2 regions of the Actinomadura geliboluensis genome follow, and region 2 is predicted to be linked to the other one. Evidence: predicted binding sites of a transcription regulator. Region 2 holds the regulator's gene; the other holds the start of a gene.
What was found. The regulator HspR, encoded in region 2, represses chaperone genes until heat shock. The targets are predictions, from matches to a motif close to ANTTGAGTCNNNNNGACTCAANT.

Region 1: the regulator HspR is predicted to act here: its motif matches at 5,322-5,344, upstream of lon (endopeptidase La).

The regions. Positions count from the first base shown of each region.
Region 1 covers NZ_JBICUA010000003.1:324,073-334,415, reverse strand. The annotation lists gene ACGFI1_RS12030 (hypothetical protein) at 1-2,071, opposite strand, end outside; gene ACGFI1_RS12025 (VanZ family protein) at 2,253-2,738, opposite strand; gene lon (endopeptidase La) at 2,891-5,287, opposite strand; gene ACGFI1_RS12015 (TetR/AcrR family transcriptional regulator) at 5,482-6,114, shown strand; gene ACGFI1_RS12010 (SRPBCC family protein) at 6,111-6,686, shown strand; gene ACGFI1_RS12005 (PP2C family protein-serine/threonine phosphatase) at 6,697-7,470, opposite strand; gene ACGFI1_RS12000 (bifunctional helix-turn-helix transcriptional regulator/GNAT family N-acetyltransferase) at 8,137-9,060, opposite strand; gene ACGFI1_RS11995 (DUF3817 domain-containing protein) at 9,136-9,465, opposite strand; gene ACGFI1_RS11990 (hypothetical protein) at 9,530-9,889, opposite strand; gene ACGFI1_RS11985 (hypothetical protein) at 10,129-10,343, shown strand, end outside.
Region 2 covers NZ_JBICUA010000016.1:36,200-46,542, reverse strand. The annotation lists gene clpB (ATP-dependent chaperone ClpB) at 137-2,734, opposite strand; gene ACGFI1_RS38715 (heat shock protein transcriptional repressor HspR) at 2,758-3,207, opposite strand; gene dnaJ (molecular chaperone DnaJ) at 3,330-4,502, opposite strand; gene grpE (nucleotide exchange factor GrpE) at 4,593-5,234, opposite strand; gene dnaK (molecular chaperone DnaK) at 5,308-7,167, opposite strand; gene ACGFI1_RS38695 (response regulator) at 7,490-8,164, opposite strand; gene ACGFI1_RS38690 (sensor histidine kinase) at 8,161-9,285, opposite strand; gene ACGFI1_RS38685 (hypothetical protein) at 9,282-10,001, opposite strand; gene ACGFI1_RS38680 (ABC transporter ATP-binding protein) at 9,998-10,343, opposite strand, start outside.

The DNA of each region.
Region 1 (10,343 bases), on a different contig from region 2:
CGACGATCGCGAACGTCGCCACGAGCCGCTCCCAGTAGTTCATGCTCGCCGGCAGGTGCAGCACCGTGACGACGGGGATGACCAGCGCGATCAGATAGAGCAGGACCATGACGGTCGAGTCCTGGACCAGGTTGTGCATCAGCCCGTGGCGGGTCTGCTCATGCGGCCCGCGGGAGACCAGGCTGCCCGCCGCCGCGGTGAGCCCGCCGTGCACCGCGAGCACCGCCGTCGCCGTGGAGATCCCCGCGAACCAGGTGTACACGTGAGCGGGATCGGATGCGAGGGCCGCGGACAGCGCGAACGATCCGGAGACGAACGCGCTCACGGCCACGGACCCGATCACCGCCCAGAACAGGGCGTCGATGGGGCTGCGGCGCAGCAGGCCCGCGTTGTTGAGCAGGCTGTTGGCCGACCAGAGGGCCAGCAGGACGCCGCCGGCCACCGCCGCCCAGGTCTCCGGCGGCACCCCGTGCACGCCGCGGACGACCACCACCGCCGGCCAGGCGAGGACGGCCGCGGGGACCGCGAACGCGAGGGCCGGCGCCCCGGCCCTGGTCTTGACCCAGGCCAGCGCGGCCAGGCCCGCGACCAGCCCGAGCCCCGCGGCCAGCAGCCACCACACGCCCGGGAGGGCGCCGGCGTCGTCGGCGTACTTCCGGTCGATCGCGGCCGCCAGGGTGAAGGAGAGCAGTGCGATCGCGGCGGTCAGGCCCGCGACGATCAGCATGCCGAGCGTCGCCGTCGCGCTCAGCCGGGCCGCTCCCCTCAACTGGAAGCGGCCCTCGGCGTCCGCCCCCTCCATCTCGTCCCTGATCTCCGCGTGCAGGCGGCTGCCGAGCACGGGGAAGAACACCCGCGAGATGCCTATCGCGATGACAAAGCTGATGAGCGGCGCCGAGTCGGACGCCTGGTGCCAGCGAGGCGCCGTCACCGCGCCGAGCACGATCACGCCGAGCAGCGCGAAGACCGCCAGCACGTCCGCCGCCTGGCGCAGCCACTCCAGCCGGTTCCCGCGGACGACGGCCCCGGCGGCCGCGGCGATCGCCACCGCGTAGCCGGCGGTCCACCCGGCCGCGGCCGGCCAGTGCGACGCGGCCGTCTCCGCGGCGGCGAGGGTCCAGAGGACGGGCAGCAGGACCGCGAGGATCAGCCCGGCCAGCGCCGCGTTCCCCAGGCCGGGGCGATAGCCGCGGTAGGCGAGGGCCTCGGCGTCCGCGTCGGCCTGCGGAGCGGCACGCCGCGGCACCAGCGTCACGAGGGCGACCCCCGACGCGGTGAGGACGGCCTGGGCGGCGCCCAGGATCTCGGTCCGTTCGGCGCGCCAGGAGACGCGGAAGAAGGCGATCGCCGCGGCCGCCGCGAGCAGGCCCAGGAGCGCCGCCGGCCACACGTGCCGGAAGGAGCGCCGCAGCACCAGCGCCGCCAGGACCAGGACGGCGGCGAACGCCAGCCCCAAGCCGGCGAGGGTGGATCGGGAACCGAAGGTCGCGGCCGACGAGTCGCGCGCCGCCAGCACCGCGTAGCAGAACAGGCAGCACAGCACGGCCGTGGCCCCGGCTCCGCTCAGCAGCCTCTGAGCCGTTTCGCGCTGCGCGCCGCCCGCCCTCAGCGCGCATGACATCCGGCGGGCCAGCAACGCGGCCGCGCCCGCGAGAAGGGCGGCCACCGCCACCGCGTAGACCGCGTGCCAGATCCCCGCGATATTGAATCGGTGCGGGGACGGCAGCGTCCAATTGCGTCCCGGATCGTCATCGAGCAGCCACAGCATTTGCAGGCACGTCAGCGCAATGGCGCCGCCCGTCCCCGCGATCGCGGCGATCGAACGCTCCCTGGCAGCCGCGGGCAGGGCTCGCGCCCCGCCGCCGAGAAGCGCGACGGCGACCGGAAGCAGGACGCTGTCGCCGAGGTAGGCGCTGGGATAGTCGAAAAGGCCCGGCAGGCGCTCAGTGGCGTCGTCCGACCAGATGCCCCGGGTGAACCACAGTGCGGCGAGCACGCAGAACCCCGCCGTGCAGGCGAGCCCGGCCATGACCGGAGCCCAGTTCCCCCGCCGAACCGGCACATGCGTCATGCAAGGAAAGATATCCAGAAAGCCATCAACGACTTCGCCGCTCGCGACATTATGGACGGCCAATGTCGGCCACTCTGTCGCCTATTCGGCGCGGCGATCCAGTAGTTCCACGGTCAAAGCTTGATCAATTCCGTGGTTCCCGGATAACTCTCCGAGAAAACCCGCACCGCGCCTCAAATTGCTAGGCGCCGCGGAGGGCCTTGGATAGGCGGCGGCCCAGGAAGAGGTAGGCCAGGACCACGCCGGACACGTTCAGGATGACGTCGTCTATGTCGAAGGCGCGTCCCACCACCAGGGCGCCCTGGATGGCCTCGATGGTCAGGGAGAGCACTCCGGTCAGGAGAGCCAGGCGTATGGGGCCGCGCAGCGTCGTCCAGACGATGGGCAGCAGGACGCCGAGCGGGGCCAGGAGCGCCAGGTTGCCGCCTATTTGGAAGACGGCCTCCTTGGTGGGGCGGTCCAGGTAGAAGCGCAGTGAGCGGCCGGGATCGGTGTTGCCGCCCGCCTGGCCGTTGTCTTGGACGGGCGTGAGCGTGAGCCTGAACGCGAAGTAGAAGAAGACGCCGAGAAGGCCCAGCGCCACCAGGACGACGAGGACGCGCAAGGCGACGATGTACCACGGGACCCGTTCGCCCGGCGTCGCGGGCTGCCACATTTCCACCAACACCCGGCGGCTGGTCCCCGCCCCGTCCCGGAGTATGCGCGGCCCCGGGTTACGGCCGGGACCGAATCCCGGCATGCGAACGCCCGCGCCGGATCGGCGCGGGCGTTCGGCCGTGCTTCAGGCGGTCGCCGTGCGTCGGGGGCGTCCGCCGTGCGTCAGGCCGCCACCGCGGTGGTGGCCGGCTCCAGGGCCAGGTCCAGCACCTCGCGGACGTCGCTGACGGTGAAGACCGTCATGTTCTCCAGCACCTCGGCCGGGACGTCCTCGAGGTCGGGCTCGTTCCGCTTCGGCACGATCGCGGTGGTGATGCCGAGCCGGGACGCGGCGAGCAGCTTCTGCTTCAGGCCGCCGATCGGCAGCACCCGCCCGGTCAGCGACACCTCGCCGGTCATCGCGACGTCCGCGCGGACCGGCCGCCCCGACAGCAGGGAGGCCAGGGCCGTCGTCATCGTGATGCCCGCGCTCGGGCCGTCCTTCGGGATCGCGCCGGCGGGCACGTGGACGTGGACGCCGCGGTCCTTCAGGTCGCCGACCGGCAGCTCCAGCTCCGCGCCGCGCGAGCGCAGGTAGGACAGCGCGATCCGGGCCGACTCCTTCATGACGTCGCCGAGCTGCCCGGTGAGCGTCACGCCGGTGTCGCCGGTCTCCTTGTCGGCCAGCGACGCCTCGATGTAGAGCACGTCGCCGCCCGCGCCGGTGACCGCGAGGCCCGTCGCCACGCCCGGCACGCCGGTGCGGCGCTCGCCCCGGCTCAGCTCGACCTCCGGGGTGAACCTGGGCCGGCCCAGGTACTCCTTGAGGTCGGCCGCGCCGATCGCGACCGGCAGCGCCGCCTTCTCCAGCGCCACGTTCGCGGCGACCTTCCGCAGCACCCGCGCGATCGAGCGGTCCAGGGACCGGACGCCGGCCTCGCGGGTGTACTCGGCCGCCAGCAGCCGCAGCGCGTCGTCGCCGAACGCCACCTCCGACGCCTCCAGCCCCGCCTTGTCGAGCTGGCGCGGCAGCAGGTGGTCGCGGGCGATGGTGACCTTCTCGTGCTCGGTGTAGCCGTCCAGCTCCACCAGCTCCATCCGGTCGAGCAGCGGCCCGGGGATGGCCTCGACCACGTTCGCCGTGGCGAGGAACAGCACGTCGCTCAGGTCGAGCTCGACCTCCAGGTAGTGGTCCCGGAAGGTGTGGTTCTGCTCGGGGTCGAGGACCTCCAGCAGCGCCGCCGTCGGGTCGCCCCGGTAGTCGGCGCCGACCTTGTCGACCTCGTCCAGCAGGACGACCGGGTTCATCGAGCCGGCCTCGCGGATCGCCCGGACGATGCGGCCGGGAAGCGCGCCCACGTACGTGCGGCGGTGGCCGCGGATCTCGGCCTCGTCCCGGACGCCGCCCAGGGCGACCCGGACGAACTTGCGGCCCATGGCCCGCGCGACGGACTCGCCCAGCGAGGTCTTGCCCACGCCGGGAGGACCGGTCAGCGCCAGCACGGCGCCGCTTCTGCGGCCGCCCACGACGCCGAGGCCGCGGTCCTCGCGCCGCTTGCGCACGGCCAGGTACTCGACGATGCGCTCCTTCACGTCGTCCAGCCCGGCGTGGTCGGCGTCCAGGATCTCGCGGGCGCCCGCGATGTCGTAGGCGTCCTCGGTGCGCTCGTTCCACGGGATGTCGAGGACGGTGTCGAGCCAGGTGCGGATCCAGCCGCCCTCGGGCGAGGCGTCGGACGACCGCTCCAGCTTGTCGACCTCCTTCAGCGCCGCCTCGCGCACCTTCTCGGGGAGGTTCGCGGCCTCGATCCGGGCCCGGTAGTCGTCCTCCTCGTCGGCGGGGTCGCCGTTCAGCTCGGCCAGCTCCTTGCGGATGGCCTCCTGCTGCTGCCGCAGCAGGAACTCCCGCTGCGTCTTCTCCATGCCCTCCTGGACGTCCTTGCGGATCGTCTCCGCCACGTCCAGCTCGGCGAGGTGGTCGCGGGTCCAGCCGATGAGCAGCTCCAGCCGCTCGACCACGTCGACGGTCTCCAGGACCTCGATCTTCTGCTCGTCGGTCAGGTAGGGCGCGTATCCGGCGTTGTCGGCCAGCGTGGACGGGTCGTCGATCTGCTGCACCACGTCCACGACCTGCCAGGCGCCGCGCTTCTGCAGGATCGCGCCGACCAGGCCCTTGTACTCCTTGGCCAGCTCCTGCGCCCGCCCGGACGCCGGCGGCGCCTCGATCACGGTGCCCTCGACCCACAGCGCCGCGCCGGGGCCGGTCGTCCCGGTCCCGATCCGCACCCGGGACACGCCGCGGACGACCGCGCCCGGCTCGCCGCCCGGCAGCCGCCCCTCCTGCTCGACCACCCCGAGGGTGCCGACGTCGGAGTACCGTCCGTTCAGTCTGGGCACCAGCAGCACCCGCGGCTTGGCCGCCGACCGGATGCCCGGGCCCTTGGACTGCGACACCGCCCGCGCGGCTTCGATGGCCGCCCGGACCTCGCCGTTCTCGGAGAGGTCCAGGGGGACCACCATGCCGGGCAGAACGACCCCGTCTTCCAGGGGCAGCACCGGCAGCGTCAGGGTTTCGCTCATGCTCAGCTCCAAGTCCGTCATCGACCCAACCTCAAGTTGAGTCATACACACTCAAGAAAACGGAGCTGCATTTTGTTTCCGCAGCAACGTTCGCTCTGAGCGATCAAGCCCGAATTTCGATACGGGCGTTGCGTAATCCCGTCCGGCCGGGCTACCGTGGATTTACGAAACGCCCGTATCGAAAGGAGGGCCGGATGCCTCCCGCACGGCCGCGCCGCGGCCGCCCCCGCGACCCGGACGCCGACGAGCAGATCCTGCGGGCCGCCGAGGAGCAGCTCCTGGCGCACGGCTACGCCGCGTTCACCGTGGACCAGGTGGCCCGCGCGGCCGCGGTCGCCAAGACGACGCTGTACCGGCGCTGGCCCACCAAGGACCACCTCGCCATCGCCGTCATCGCCCGGATGCAGGACGAGGTGCCGGTGCCCGACACCGGCGACCTCCGCGCCGACCTCGCCGACTACCTGGAGCAGATCGCGCTCGGCCTGAACCGGACGCGGAGCGCCGGCCCCGGGCACCCGCCCGGCGACCCCTCGTCCGGCCTCGTGGGCGAGCTGGTCGCCGCCGCCGCGCGGCACCCCGACATCGGAGCGCTCGTCCGCGCCGTGTTCGAGCAGCGCAACGCGCTGGCCATCGGGCTGATCGACCGGGCCCGGCGGCGCGGCGACCTGCGGCCCGACAGCGACCCGGCGCTGCTGTTCGACCAGCTCGCCGGCGCCCTGTACTACCGGCTCCTGATCACCGGCCTGCCCATCGACCGCGCCTACGCCGAACACCTGGTCGACGCCGCCCTCCGCGGCGTCCTGCCCGTGAAGGAGAACCCGGCATGACCATCGCTCCGTCCATCCCCGCCCGCCCGGACCACGGCGAGCGGGCACCGCGGCGGGGACGGCGCCGCCTCCTGGCCGCACTCGCCGTCGTCGCCGCCCTGCTCGCGGGCTACACGGCCTGGACGAACCTGCGCCCCTTCACGCTGCGCACCTCGATCGAGCTGGACGCCACGCCCGAGCAGGTGTGGACGGTCCTGGCCGACCTGCCCGCCTACGCGCAGTGGAACCCGTTCATCGTCTCCTCCGAGGGCAGGCTGGAGAAGGGCGCCACCCTGCGCAATGTCCTGCGCGACCCGGGCGGCGACACAACCTTCACCCCGACCGTCCTCGCGGCCGACCCCGGCCGCGAGCTCCGCTGGATCGGCAAGATCGGCCCCGGCGGGGTCTTCGACGGGGAGCACCGGTTCCGCATCGAGCCCATCGCGCCGGGCCGCGTCAGGCTCGTCCAGAGCGAGGAGTTCAGCGGCGTCGCGGTGCCCTTCGTCCGAGGCCAGCTGACCGATCGGACGCTGCCCCAGTTCCACGCGATGAACAAGGCCCTCGCGCAGCGGCTCAAGGACGTCCGCTCCTGACCACGCTCGTTCAACGCTGAGCCGGCTCTACGCGGATGACCAGAGCGGTGGTGTTGTCGCGGGTGCCCTCGTCCAAGGCGTACTGGACGAGGGCACGTGCGCCATCGAGCGGGGTGTGGCCGCCCAAGTGCGCGCGCAGGGCAGCGGGGTCGGACAGGTGGCGCCACAGGCCGTCGGTGCACAGGAGCACGTGGCCCGCGCCCTGCGGACGGTAACTGCGGGTCCGCGGGTGCGGGTCGCCCGCGTCGGCGCCCAGCCAGGCGGTCAGGACTTCCTGCGCGTCAACGTCGTCCTGGGTCAGGGCCATTCCCGGGCCCTCGTCGGGGAGCCAGTAGGCGCGGCTGTCGCCGACCCAGCTCGCCCAGACGCCGTCCGGACCGGTGACGGCCGCGACATAGGTGCAGGCGGGAGCCGCGTGGACCGAGGCGGCGAGAGCGGCCACGGCGCGGGAGGCGCGGAGAGCGGCCTCGTCCAGGGCGTGCTCGGGAAGGGCTCCCGGCAGGCGCGCGGCCAGGACGGCGGCGGCGGTGTCGGCGGCGACGCGCGCCGCGCGATCGGCGCGGGGCGACATCGAGACCCCGTCGCAGACGGCGGCGATCGTCCACGGGCCCGCGGCGGTGAGGGCCGCGGCGTCGGCGTTGACGGCGCGGCCGGCGCGGTCGGTGACGGCGGCCGCGGTGGGGGTGGCGGTCTCCAGGTGGGCGCGGTAGGCGGGCTGGCGGGTGCCGCAGTCCCAGCAGTGGCCGTCCGGGGCGACCGTCCCGCCGCACGAGGTGCAAGGCATGACGCAAAGGATGCCGGAAGGCCGCCCCGGGCAATGCGGAGGCAAAGACCACTTCGCGATCTTGATTCTTTGCACGGAGCGCGTTTACGCGCACATGACGGCCGGGTACTTAACGCAACGAGATCGTGACACACAGTGAACGAAAGATCCTCGGGGCGGCAAAGTCCCAGGTCGGGAACCAGGAGGAGTCGAGATGCGACGCACCGGGCGGCCCCTTCCCGCGTTCCCCCTCCCCGGCGGCCCGGCCCGTACGGCCGAGGGCGTTCGCGGCGCGCTCCACGCCGGCGCGCGGCGACACACCTCGGGTTCTCGGCCGTACCCGGCCGGCTCCGCGCAGCGGCCTTCCCCGGGCCCCGGTGCCGCACGCCCCCGCGGCACCGGCACCCCCCGGCGGCCGGGCCGGCGGCCACGTCCCACCGCGCCGCCGGCCCGGTCTCAGTCACCCGGGCGCCCTTCGGCGCCCTCCCCCCTTCGCCGGACGGGCCGTCACGCCCCCGGCCGGCGCGAGCGGAAGGGAGGTGAGAGCCAGCCCCCAGAAAGACCGGCACCACGCCGGTAGCACAGGCGGCCGGAACTCCGTCCGACCCCCGTCCCGGCCGCCGCCGCAGTTAGGGATCGCTGCGAGAACCGGGCCCGCGGAGGCGCGTCGCCTCCGCGGGTCCCGGGTCACAGCTTCTTGCGCCACACCTGCCCGTGGACCACGTCGCCGAAGCGCTCCACGGGCGGCTCCTCGTCCTCGAGGACGAACCCGGCCCGCGCGTAGAGGCGGTGCGCCGGGCGCTGCAGCGCCGTCGTCCACAGCATGATCTCCCGGTAGCCGGCCTCGGCGGCGAAGCGCACGCAGGCGTCGACGAGCGCCGCGCCGACCCCCAGGCCGCGGGCGTCCGGCTCGACGTGCAGCAGCCGCAGCTGCGCGACGTCCTCGGCGCGCTTGACGCAGAACACCCCGCCGACCCGGACGCCGTCCGACTCGGCGATCCACGCGTTCTCCCGCTCCGGGTCGTGGTCGCGCACGTAGTCGGCCACCACCGAGGCGACGAGGGCCTCGTAGGTGCGGTCCCAGCCGCATTCCACGTCGTACAGCGCGCCGTTGCGCTCCACCACCCAGCCGAGGTCGCCGGGGCGCAGCGGGCGCAGGACGACGTCGTCCGCGCGCGGCCGGCCGCCGAGGACGCCCTGGACGGTGCGCATCGCGGCGAGCAGCCGGCGGCGGTCGCCGGCGGCGAGGCCGTCCAGCAGCCCGCGGATCTCGGCGATGGTCCGCTCGTCCAGCATGGCGAACACCTCGCGGCCCCGCGGGGTGAGCCGGACGACCTGGCGGCGGGCGTCGCCGGGCGCGCGCTCGCGCAGCACGAGCCCGTCGGCCTCGAACCGGGCCAGCATCCGGCTGAGGTAGCCGGCGTCGAGGTCGAGGGCGCGGCGCAGCGCGAGCACCTCGGTGTCCTCCCGCTGGGCCAGCTCGAAGATCACCCGTGCCTCGGTCAGCGAGTACGGCGACCGGACGAGCCCCTCGCCGAGCACCCCGATGACACCGGTGTAGAAGCGGTTGAACGCGCGGACCGTGCCGACGTCCTCCTCGGTCACCTCCATGGCGCCTCCAAACGTTTGACTCAGTCAAACGTTAGGCGATGAAGGGCCGCGGGCACCAGCCCCGGAGGAGGATTGTCAGGCGCTCGCGCCGGCCTCGGCCTTGGCGGCGGGCAGCGCGCGCGCCTCGCGGACGATCTTGCGCTCCACGAAGAAGGTCATCAGCGGCACGACGCCGCCGAGCACGATCAGCACCATCTTGCCGATCGGCCAGCCCGTGCGCCGCCACATGTCGAAGGCGAACGCCACGTAGACCATGTAGAAGAGGCCGTGGATCGGCGACACGATGCCCGCCATCTCCGGCATGTCGGTCGGCCCGTACTTGAGGACCATCCCGATCACCAGCAGCACCAGCAGGGTGCCGACGATCAGCGCCAGGATCCGGTACCTGGTGACCGCGCCTTCCACAGGAAACACACCTTTCGTTCGGCGGACGGGGGCTCCACCGCGCCGCGCGCCCGCACGCGGGGGTTCAGCGGCGGCCGCGCGCGTTCTCGGAGTTGAGGCGCGCGAGGTAGCGGTTGTAGGCGGCGAGGGCGGGGTCCTCTTCCTCGTGCTGCTTGATGAGCTCCCGCTTGACCTCGGCCTCCGCGGGCTCCTCGATGACCGTGGGCGCGGGCTTCACACCGGCCCGCTCGTCCCGGATCATCTTGATCCACATCACGATCACGAAGATCGCGAAGATCGGCCATTCGAACGTGTACGCCCAGCTGCGGTCGTTGCCGGACTGGGCGCGGTCGAACTGCCACCAGCCGAACCCGAGGAACGCGCCGCACAGCACGATCGCGAGCGCGTGCAGCCCGAGCCAGCCTGGGGTGAGGAACCGTCGCACGTCACCGAGCCTACCCCCGGTTCTGCGAGGTGCCGCCGCGACCCCGCCTCAGCGGACCGGCGGGCCGGTGTAGACGGCGCGGGGCCGCAGCGGGCCGCGCCGCGCGTACTCCTCCAGCGCGTGCGCGAGCCATCCGGCCGTGCGGGCGACGGCGAACACGGCCTCCCCGGCCCCGGCACGAGACCGGCGACCGCGCCGAGCGCCGCCAGCGCGAAGTCGATGTCGGGCGCGAGGTAGGCGTGGGAGGGAACGCGTTCGCGCACGAGTCCGGCATCCACGCCACCCGCCCCGGACGGGTCGTCCTCACCGGCGAGTACGGCGGCAAGGCCGGCTTCAGGCACGTCATGGACGGACTGGGCGTCGAGCCGGAGGACGAGGACCTCGCGTTCAAGCTCGTCCAGCTGTGCAACGCCCAGACGGGCCGTCCGCTGACCGACGACGAACTCCGCCTGAT
Region 2 (10,343 bases):
GCTAGCGGGGGAATCCCTAAAGAAACTTTAATAATCTTCGAAGGGACCGTGAAGGCGCCTCCCGCCCCTGCTCACCGCCCCGCACGCTGGGAAGACGAACGGGCCGGCGCGGTGCGCGCCGGCCCGTCGGGACCCGTTACTTGGTGAGGGTCAGGCCGCTCTTCGGGGCGACCGTCAGGCGGTCGGCGGCCTCGTCCAGGTCGACCACGATCTCGTCGCCGTCGCGGACCTCGCCGGAGAGGAGCTCCCTGGCGAGCTGGTCGCCGATCGCCGTCTGCACGAGGCGGCGCAGCGGGCGCGCCCCGTACAGCGGGTCGTAGCCGGTCAGCGCCAGCCACTCCCGGGCCGCCGGCGTGACCTCCAGCGTCAGCTGCCGGTCGGCGAGCCGGTCCGCCAGCTTCTCGACCTGCAGGTCCACGATGCGGGTCAGCTCGGTCGTCGACAGCGCGTCGAACAGGATCACGTCGTCGAGGCGGTTCAGGAACTCCGGCTTGAACGAGTTCCGGACGGCGTTCCACACCGCCTCCCGCTTCGCCCCGTTCTCCAGCGTCGGATCGACCAGGAACTGCGACCCGATGTTGGACGTGAGGATCAGGATCGTGTTGCGGAAGTCGACCGTGCGGCCCTGCCCGTCCGTCAGCCGGCCGTCGTCCAGCACCTGCAGGAGGATGTCGAACACCTCCGGGTGCGCCTTCTCCACCTCGTCCAGCAGCACCGCCGAGTACGGGCGGCGCCGGACGGCCTCCGTGAGCTGCCCGCCCTCCTCGTAGCCGACGTATCCGGGCGGCGCCCCGACCAGCCGGGCGACGCTGTGCTTCTCGGAGTACTCGCTCATGTCGATGCGGGTCATCGCCCGCTCGTCGTCGAACAGGAACTCCGCGAGCGCCTTCGCCAGCTCGGTCTTGCCGACGCCGGTCGGGCCGAGGAACAGGAACGAGCCGGTCGGGCGGTCCGGGTCGGAGATGCCCGCGCGGGCGCGGCGCACCGCGTCCGACACCGTGCGGACCGCGGCCTCCTGCCCGATCAGGCGGTGGCCCAGCTCGTCCTCCATGCGGAGCAGCTTCGCCGTCTCCCCTTCGAGCAGCCGGCCCGCGGGGATGCCCGTCCAGGACGCGACCACGTCGGCGACGTCGTCCGGGCCGACCTCCTCCTTGACCATCGCGTCGCGGTTCTCCGCCGCCTCCGACGCCTCCTCCAGCTGCTTCTCCAGCGCCGGGATCTCACCGTAGGTGAGCCGCGCGGACGTCTCCAGGTCGCCGTCGCGCTGGGCGCGCTCCGCCTCCCCGCGCAGCTGGTCGATCGTCTCCTTGATCTCGCCGACCCGGTTCAGGCTCGCCTTCTCCTTGTCCCAGCGGGCGACGAGGCCGGTCAGGTGCTCCTGCTTGTCGGCGAGGTCCTTGCGCAGCCGGTCGAGCCGCTGCCGGGACGCCTCGTCGGTCTCCTTGGCGAGGTTCAGCTCCTCCATCTTCAGCCGGTCCACCGCGCGCTGCAGCTCGTCGATCTCCACCGGCCGGGAGTCGATCTCCATCCGCAGCCGGGACGCGGCCTCGTCCACCAGGTCGATCGCCTTGTCCGGCAGGTACCGGGAGGTGATGTAGCGGTCCGACAGCGTCGCCGCCGCGACCAGCGCCGAGTCGTTGATCTGCACCTTGTGGTGCGCCTCGTAGCGGCCCTTCAGCCCGCGCAGGATCGCGATCGAGTCCTCCACCGTGGGCTCGCCGACGAAGATCTGCTGGAAGCGGCGCTCCAGCGCCGGGTCCTTCTCGATGCGCTCGCGGTACTCGTCCAGCGTCGTCGCGCCGATCATGCGCAGCTCGCCGCGCGCCAGCATCGGCTTCAGCATGTTGCCGGCGTCCATCGCGCCCTCGGCCGCGCCCGCCCCGACGACGGTGTGCAGCTCGTCGATGAACGTGACGATCTGCCCCTCGGACTCCTTGATCTCGTTCAGCACGGCCTTCAGCCGCTCCTCGAACTCGCCGCGGTACTTCGCGCCCGCGACCATCGCGCCGAGATCCAGCGAGACGAGCTTCTTTCCGCGCAGCGACTCCGGCACGTCGCCCGCGATGATGCGCTGCGCGAGGCCCTCCACCACGGCCGTCTTGCCGACGCCGGGCTCACCGATCAGCACCGGGTTGTTCTTCGTACGGCGCGACAGCACCTGAACCACTCGGCGGATCTCCGCGTCCCGGCCGATGACCGGGTCGAGCCGCCCGTCGCGCGCCGCCGCCGTCAGGTCGACGCCGTACTTCTCCAGCGACTGGTACGTGCCCTCCGGGTTCTCGCTGGTGACGCGGGCGTGCCCGCGCACCTTCTCGAACGCGTCCAGCAGCGCCTGCGGCGTCGCCCCGAACTCCTTCAGCAGGCCCGCCGCCGGGCCGCCGTCCGCGGCGAGGCCGACCAGCAGGTGCTCGGTCGAGACGTACTCGTCCTCCAGCTGCTGCGCCCGGTTCGCCGCCGTGTTGATCGACCGCTGCAGCAGGCCCGACAGCCGCGGCGACGACACCGTCGACCCCTGCGCCTTCGGCAGCGCCGCGAGCTGCTCCTCCGCCCGCCGCCGGATCGCCTGCCAGTCGGCGCCGACCGCCTCCAGCAGCGGCACCGCCGTCCCGTCCGGCAGCGCGATCAGCGCCGCCAGCAGATGCTGCGGCTCCACCTCGGGATGCCCCTCGGCCGCCGCCCTGCGGACCGCGACCGACACCGCCTCCTGGCTCTTCTGCGTCAGCTTGTAGTCCATGTCCCCAGTCCCCGTGAAAAGTCCTATTCGGAGTTGCGCTCGCGCCAGACCACGACGCTCGTGTGCCGGATCGGCACCAGGTCGGAGCCGGGCGTGCCCGGTTCCCCGTGCCGCCGCTGCTGCGCCAGCCGCGCCGCGACGGACCGGGTCGATTCGAGTTCGTTGGCGAGCTCCTCCAGCGCCGCGTGCGCCTTCGCGAGCTCCTCGCGGAGCCGCACGTTGTCGCGCTGCAGCTCCAGGATGTGCTTGATGCCGGACAGGTTGATGCCCTCCTCCTGGGAGAGCCGCTGGATCTCGCGCAGCATCACGATGTCGCGCATCGAGTAGCGCCGCCCCCGCCCGGCCGTGCGGCCGGGGGACACCAGCCCCATCCGGTCGTAGGTGCGCAGCGTCTGCGGGTGCAGCCCCGACAGCTGCGCCGCCACCGAGATCACATAGACCGGAGTGTCATCACCGAAGGGGTCAGTGTTCATGGCTCACTCCGTTCGCCCGCGCCCGGGAGAACATCGCGCCGCCTTCCCTCGTCGCGTGCTCGCTCGTTCCTCGCTGCGCGCGCTCCTCAGTCCAGGCGGCGCGCTCCCGACCGCTCATTCCTTCACTCCTGTCTGGCCTGCTGCAGGATGTCGGCGCGGAGGTCGTCGCCGCCGCCCGATTCGCGGAGCTTGGCCAGCGCCTCGCGGGACTGCTCGTCCAGCTTCTGCGGGACGTGCACGTCGACGGTGACGAGCAGGTCGCCCTTCGTGCCGTCGCGCCGGGTCGCGCCGCGGCCCTTCACGCGGAACTTGCGGCCGTTGGGGGTGCCCTCCGGCAGCTTCAGCGTGACGGGCTGGCCCTGGAACGTCGGGACGCGGATCTCGCCGCCGAGCGCCGCCTCGGGGAAGGTCACCGGGATCGTCAGGGTGAGGTTGTCGCCGCTGCGGCCGAACACCGGGTGCGGGCGCACCTTGATGTTCACGTACAGGTCGCCGGCCGGGCCGCCGTTCTCGCCCGGGGCGCCCTTGCCCTTCAGCCGGATCTTCTGGCCGTCGGCGACGCCCGCCGGGATGCGGGCCTGGATGGTGCGGGTGCCGGTCGCGCGGCCGCTGCCGTGGCAGATCGGGCACGGGTCGTCGACGACGAGGCCCCGGCCGCGGCACTCGTGGCACGGCTCCTGGAAGCCGAAGTTGCCGAGGTTGCGGGTCTCGTGCCCGGTGCCCTCGCAGTTCGGGCAGACGCGCGGCACGGTGCCGGCCTTCGCGCCGGTGCCCCGGCACGCGTCGCAGGCCGCCTCGCTGGTCAGCTTGATCGGGACGGTCACGCCGTTCATCGCGCGGCCGAACGACAGCGTCACCTCGGTCTCCACGTCCGCGCCGCGCCGGGCGCGCCGCGTCGTCCCCGTGGTGCGGGTGCCGCCGCCCCGGCCGAACAGGCCGCCGAACAGGTCGCCGATGCGCTCGCCGGCGCCGCCCGTCTGCGTCCCCGTGCCGCCCTGGCCGAACAGGTCGCCGAGGTCGAACCCGAAGCCGCCGCCCTGCTGGCCGCCGCGGAACCCGCCCGGCATCGACCGGACGGTGTCGTACTCCTTGCGGCGCTTCTCGTCCGACAGCACGTCGTAGGCCTCGGAGACCTCCTTGAAGCGCTCCTCGGCCTCCGTGTCGCCCTTGTTGGCGTCCGGGTGGTACTTGCGCGCCAGCTTCCGGTAGGACTTCTTGATCTCCTCCTGCGAGGCCGTCTTCGCCACACCGAGGACCTTGTAGTAGTCCTTCTCCAGGTAGTCCTTGGTGCTCACGGCGCCCCGCCTTCTGCTCTCGCCACTTGCCACATGTCCTTCACGCCCCCGACCGGGCCCGCCCCCGGATGGGAGCGGGCCCGCGCGGGCTCATTCGCCGTCGTCGCCCGGCTCGTCACCGGGCTCGCCCGGGCCGGCGTCCGGGTCGGGATCGGCCACCGCGACGCGCGCCGCGCGCAGTATCCGCTCACCGATCCGGTACCCGGGCTGGAGGACGTCGACGACGCTCGTCTCGGTCACGTCCGCCGAGAGCGAGTGCATCAGCGCCTCATGCACGGTCGGGTCGAAGGGCTCGCCCTTCTCGCCGTACCGCTCCAGGCCGAGCTTGCCCGTGACCGCCTCCAGGCTCTCCGCGACGGACTTGAACCCGCCGGTGAGCTCGTCGTGGTCGCGGGCGCGGCCGATGTCGTCCAGCACCGGGAGCAGCTCGGTCAGCACCTGCCCGAGGGCCTGCTCGCGGACCGCGACCCGGTCGCGCTCGACCCGCTTGCGATAGTTGTCGTACTCGGCCTTCAACCGCTGGAGGTCGGCGAGCCGCTCCGCCAGCTGGGTCTTCAGCGAGGAGACCTCCTCGTCGGAGACCTGCTCGGCGACCCCGTCCACCGGGGCCTCCGGGGCGGACGGCGAACCCGCCGCCTGCCCCCGGACCTCCCCCGTCTCGGGATCGATGCGCCGCTTGTCGCGGATCACCGGGCCCTCCTTCTCCTCGCCCTCACCGGAGGAGGACGTCACGATGCACCACCCTTCTGGGGGGCGACCCCCAGACCCCCGAAGCGGGGGGCCGAAGACCCTCGCTTCGCTGCGGTCATCGGCCCTCCTCCTTCGGCTTGTCCTCGTCCACGATCTCCGCGTCGACGACCTCGTCGTCCTGCGGGCCCTGCGCGTCGGCCGTCGGACCGTGGTCCTCGGCGCCGGCGGCGGCACCCTCGGGGTTCTGCGCGTACATCGCCGCGCCCATCTTCTGGGAGACCTGCGCGAGCTTCTCGGCGCTGCCCTTGATGGCCTCGACGTCGGTGCCCTCCAGGGCCTTCTTGACCTCGGCGACCGCGTCGTTGACCTCGGTCTTCAGGTCCGCGGGGACCTTGTCGTCGTTCTCCCGCAGGAACTTCTCGGTCGAGTACGCGAGGGTGTCGGCCTGGTTGCGGACCTCGGCCTCCTCCTTGCGCTTGCGGTCCTCCTCGGCGTACTGCTCGGCGTCCCGGACCATCTGCTCGATGTCGTCCTTCGGCAGCGCGCTGCCGCCGGTGATGACCATCGACTGCTCGCGGCCAGTGCCCTGGTCCTTCGCGCTGACGTTCACGATGCCGTTCGCGTCGATGTCGAAGGTGACCTCGATCTGCGGGACGCCGCGCGGCGCCGGCGGCAGACCGGTGAGCTGGAAGGTGCCGAGCTTCTTGTTGCGCGCGGCGATCTCGCGCTCGCCCTGGTAGACCTGGATCTCCACGGACGGCTGGTTGTCGTCGGCGGTGGTGAACGTCTCCGACCGCTTGGTCGGGATCGTGGTGTTCCGCTCGATGATCTTGGTGAAGATGCCGCCCTTGGTCTCGATGCCGAGGCTCAGCGGGGTCACGTCCAGCAGCAGGACGTCCTTGACCTCGCCCTTCAGCACGCCGGCCTGGAGGCTGGCGCCGATCGCGACGACCTCGTCCGGGTTGACGCCCTTGTTCGGCTCCTTGCCGCCGGTCAGCTCCTTGACCAGCTCGGACACCGCGGGCATCCGGGTCGAGCCGCCGACCAGCACGACCTGGTCGATCTTGTCGACGCCGATGTTGGCGTCCTTCAGCACCGACTGGAACGGCGCCTTGGTCCGGTCGAGCAGGTCGGAGGTCATCCGCTGGAACTCGGCCCGGGTGAGCTTCTCGTCCAGGTGCAGCGGGCCCTCGGCCGACGCGGTGATGTAGGGCAGGTTGATCTGCGTCTCGGACGAACCGGACAGCTCGATCTTCGCCTTCTCCGCGGCCTCGCGCAGCCGCTGCAGCGCCATCTTGTCCTTGGACAGGTCGACGCCGTTGGCGTTCTTGAACTTCTCGACCAGCCAGTCGACGACCTTGTTGTCCCAGTCGTCGCCGCCCAGGTGGTTGTCACCGCTGGTGGCCTTGACCTCGACCACCCCGTCGCCGACCTCCAGCAGGGAGACGTCGAAGGTGCCGCCACCGAGGTCGAAGACCAGGATGGTGGCCTCCTTCTCCTTCTCCAGGTGGTAGGCCAGCGCCGCCGAGGTCGGCTCGTTGATGATCCGCAGGACGTTCAGGCCCGCGATCTGGCCGGCCTCCTTGGTGGCCTGCCGCTGGTGGTCGGAGAAGTACGCGGGCACCGTGATGACCGCGTCGGTGACGGTCTCGCCGAGGTAGGCCTCGGCGTCCCGCTTCAGCTTCTGCAGCACGAACGCGCTGATCTGCTGCGGGTTGAAGTCCTTGTCGTCGATCTTGGTCTTCCAGTCGGTGCCCATCTCGCGCTTGACCGACCGGATGGTGCGGTCCACGTTGGTGACCGCCTGGCGCTTGGCGACCTCGCCGACCAGCACCTCTCCGTTCTTGGCGAAGGCGACGACGGACGGCGTGGTCCGCGACCCCTCCGCGTTCGCGATGACGGTGGGCTCCCCGCCCTCCAGGATCGCGACGACCGAGTTGGTCGTCCCGAGGTCGATGCCGACCGCACGTGCCATGTTCTCGTCCTCCGTCGTTTCCGGTGTTATCGCAGCCCCGGTCGCCCCCAGGGCGCGGCCGGTTCGTCTTCTCCGTCGCAAGGTTGCCCGGACCGGCGCCCCCGTGTCAAATGACTTGAGTCGACCCGGCTCAACTTTGCTGACGACCTCTACAACAGGACGAGTGAGCCACCTATTCCGGTTCCCGGACGGCGGCTCCGCGGCCGCAGTTCGCCCGGACGGAGGAGGGCCGCGCGGTTCCCGTCCTCCGCGAGGACGAAGCCGCCGCTCCTCTGATCGGCGGGGCCGGTGACCGGCCTACCCGGTGACCGGACGACGGGGCCTACAGGGAGTCGGGGCGGCGGCCCGGGACGACGATGCCGTGCTCGTAGGCCAGCACGACGGCCTGGACGCGGTCGCGGAGGTGGAGCTTGGCGAACACGCTGCCGACATGGCTCTTCACGGTGGCCTCGGTGACGACGAGCCGCGCCGCGATCTCCTGGTTCGACAGGCCCTGCGCCACGAGCAGCAGCATCTCGCGCTCGCGCGGGGTCAGCGCGGCCAGCAGGTCCGGCGCCGGCCGGACGGGGTCGGCGCGGCCGGCGTAGTCCTCGATCAGCCGGCGGGTGATCGACGGGGACAGCAGCGCCTCGCCCTGGTGGACGACGCGGATCGCCTCCAGCAGCCGCTCGCGGGGCGCGTCCTTCAGCAGGAACCCCGACGCCCCCGCGCGCAGCGCGCCGAACACGTACTCGTCGAGGTCGTAGGTGGTGAGGATCAGCACGCGGGGCGGGTCGGAGACGGCGGTCAGGTGGGCGGTGGCCTCGACGCCGTCCATCCGCGGCATCCGGACGTCCATCAGCACGACGTCGGGCCGCAGCTCCGCCGCCCGGTCGAGGGCCTCGCGGCCGTCGCCGGCCTCGCCGACGACCTCCAGTTCGGGACGGGTCTGCAGGAACAGCCGGAACCCGATCCGGATCAGTTCCTGGTCGTCGACGATCAGCACCCGGATCGTCATGCGCGGCCCCCGATCGGCAGCCGCGCGGCGACCCGGAACCCGCCGCCGGGTGCGGGGCCCGCCTCCAGTTCGCCGCCGAGCACGGCGGCCCGCTCCCGCATCCCCACCAGGCCGTGCCCGCCGGGGCCGGGCGGTTCGCCGGTCCCCGTGCCGTCGTCGTGCACCCGCACCTCCAGGTCCGCTCCGCCGTAGCTCAGCTCTACCGTGACCGTGGTCGCCCCGGCGTGCTTCAGGGCGTTGGTCAGCGCCTCCTCGATGATCCGGTACGCGGACAGCTCGACACCGCTCGGCAGCCCCATCCGCTCCCCGGCGATCTCCAGCCGGACCGGCAGCCCGGCCGCGCGGTAGCCGGCGACCAGTTCGTCCAGGTCCGCGAGCGACGGCTGCGGGCGCGTCTCCGCCGGGTCCTGCCCGCGCAGCAGGACGAGGATCCGGCGCAGCTCCGCGAGGCTCTGCTCGGCGCTGGTCTCCACCCGCTCCAGCGTCTCCGCGGCCACCCGCGGTTCGGTCTCCAGGACGTCGCGGGCGCCGCGCACCCCGATCAGCATCACCGTCACCGAGTGGGCGACGATGTCGTGCAGTTCGCGGGCGATCGCGCCGCGCTCGCGCTGCGCCGCGATCAGGTCGAGTTGCTCCCGTTCGCGTTCGAGGGTGGCGGCCCGCTCCTCCACCGCCCGGACGTAGCGGCGGCGCGTCTGCATGTAGGCGCCCAGCATCCACGCCCCGATCGACACGGGCGGGCTGGAGACGCTGTCGACCTCCAGGAACACGGCCACCGGTGCCAGCACCGCGAGCGAGACGCGCCGGTCGCGCGTCTCGGCGAGCGACCACAGTGCGACGACGGGCAGCGCGCCGCCGGGGGAGTACCCGGCGGCCGTCAGCGCGGCGGCGGACGCGACCGTCACCGCGATCACCGTCACCCCGAACCGGCGGCGGGCCAGCAGCATCGCGCCGGTCAGGACGGTCACCGCGATCGGCAGGGGCACGGCCTCGGTGCCGTCGTTGAACAGCAGCCCCACTTCCACGACGGTCGCGGCCGCGGCGAGCGCGATGTCGAACAGCACCGGGCGGTGCGCGGCCCGCAGGCCCCGCACCGCCCGGATCCTCTCCGCGACGTTCACGCCAGGTCGCGCCGTCGTTCGCACATGACCGCGACCAGGACCGCGAGGACCGTCCAGAGCGCGAACACCGCGCCGGCCTCCGCGACCGTGAGCGTGGTGTTGTGGGTTCCGCCCGTCATGACGCCCGCCGCGCCGAACGGCGAGAGGTTCGACTCGGCCTCCCACGCCCCGCTCACCAGGGGCTGCACCACCAGGGCCAGGATCAGCAGCACCACCGCGCCGACGACCGGGCTGCGGATCAGCGCGCCGAGCGCCGCGCCCAGCACGGTCGCCAGCACGAGCGCCAGGACGTTGCCCGCCACGACCTCGGTCACCTGGCCGGACGTCAGGTCCGGGCCGGGCTGGTCCGCCAGCAGCGGCAGCGCCACCCCGGCCGCGACGGCGTTGATCAGCAGCGCCAGCCCGAACCCGGTCAGCGCGTACGCCGCGATCCGCACCGCCAGGACCCTCCCGCGCCCGCGCCGGGCCACCAGCGCCGTCGGCGCGGCGGTCCGGTGGCGGTACTCGCCCGCCGCGCCGACCAGCCCCCACAGCAGCAGCAGGACGGGCAGCCCCGCCAGCGCCTCCTTCTTCTCCGCTATCTCGTCGAGCGTGCCCGACGCCTTGGCGACGAGCACCGCGTTCAGGGCGGCGAACGCCGCCCCGCCGACCGCGAACCCCCACACGGCGCGGGTCGTCACCGCCTTGAGCAGTTCCCCGCGAAGCAGGCCGATCATCGCTCCAACCCTCCGGTGAGCTGGAGGAACACGTCCTCCAGCGACTCCACCTCACTGATCGGTCCCTGGTGGACCAGCCTGCCACGGTCGATGACGACCACGTCGTCCACCGTCTGCGCGGCCTCCGCGAGCAGATGGCTCGACAGCAGCACCGTGCCGCCCTTCGCGGCCCTGTCGCGCAGCATCGTCCGGAGCCAGCGGATGCCCTGCGGGTCGAGGCCGTTGGCCGGCTCGTCCAGCACGAGGATCTCCGGGTCGCCGAGCAGCGCGGCGGCGAGCCCGAGCCGCTGCCGCATGCCCAGCGAGTAGGCGCCGACGCGGCGGCCCGCCGCCGACGTCAGC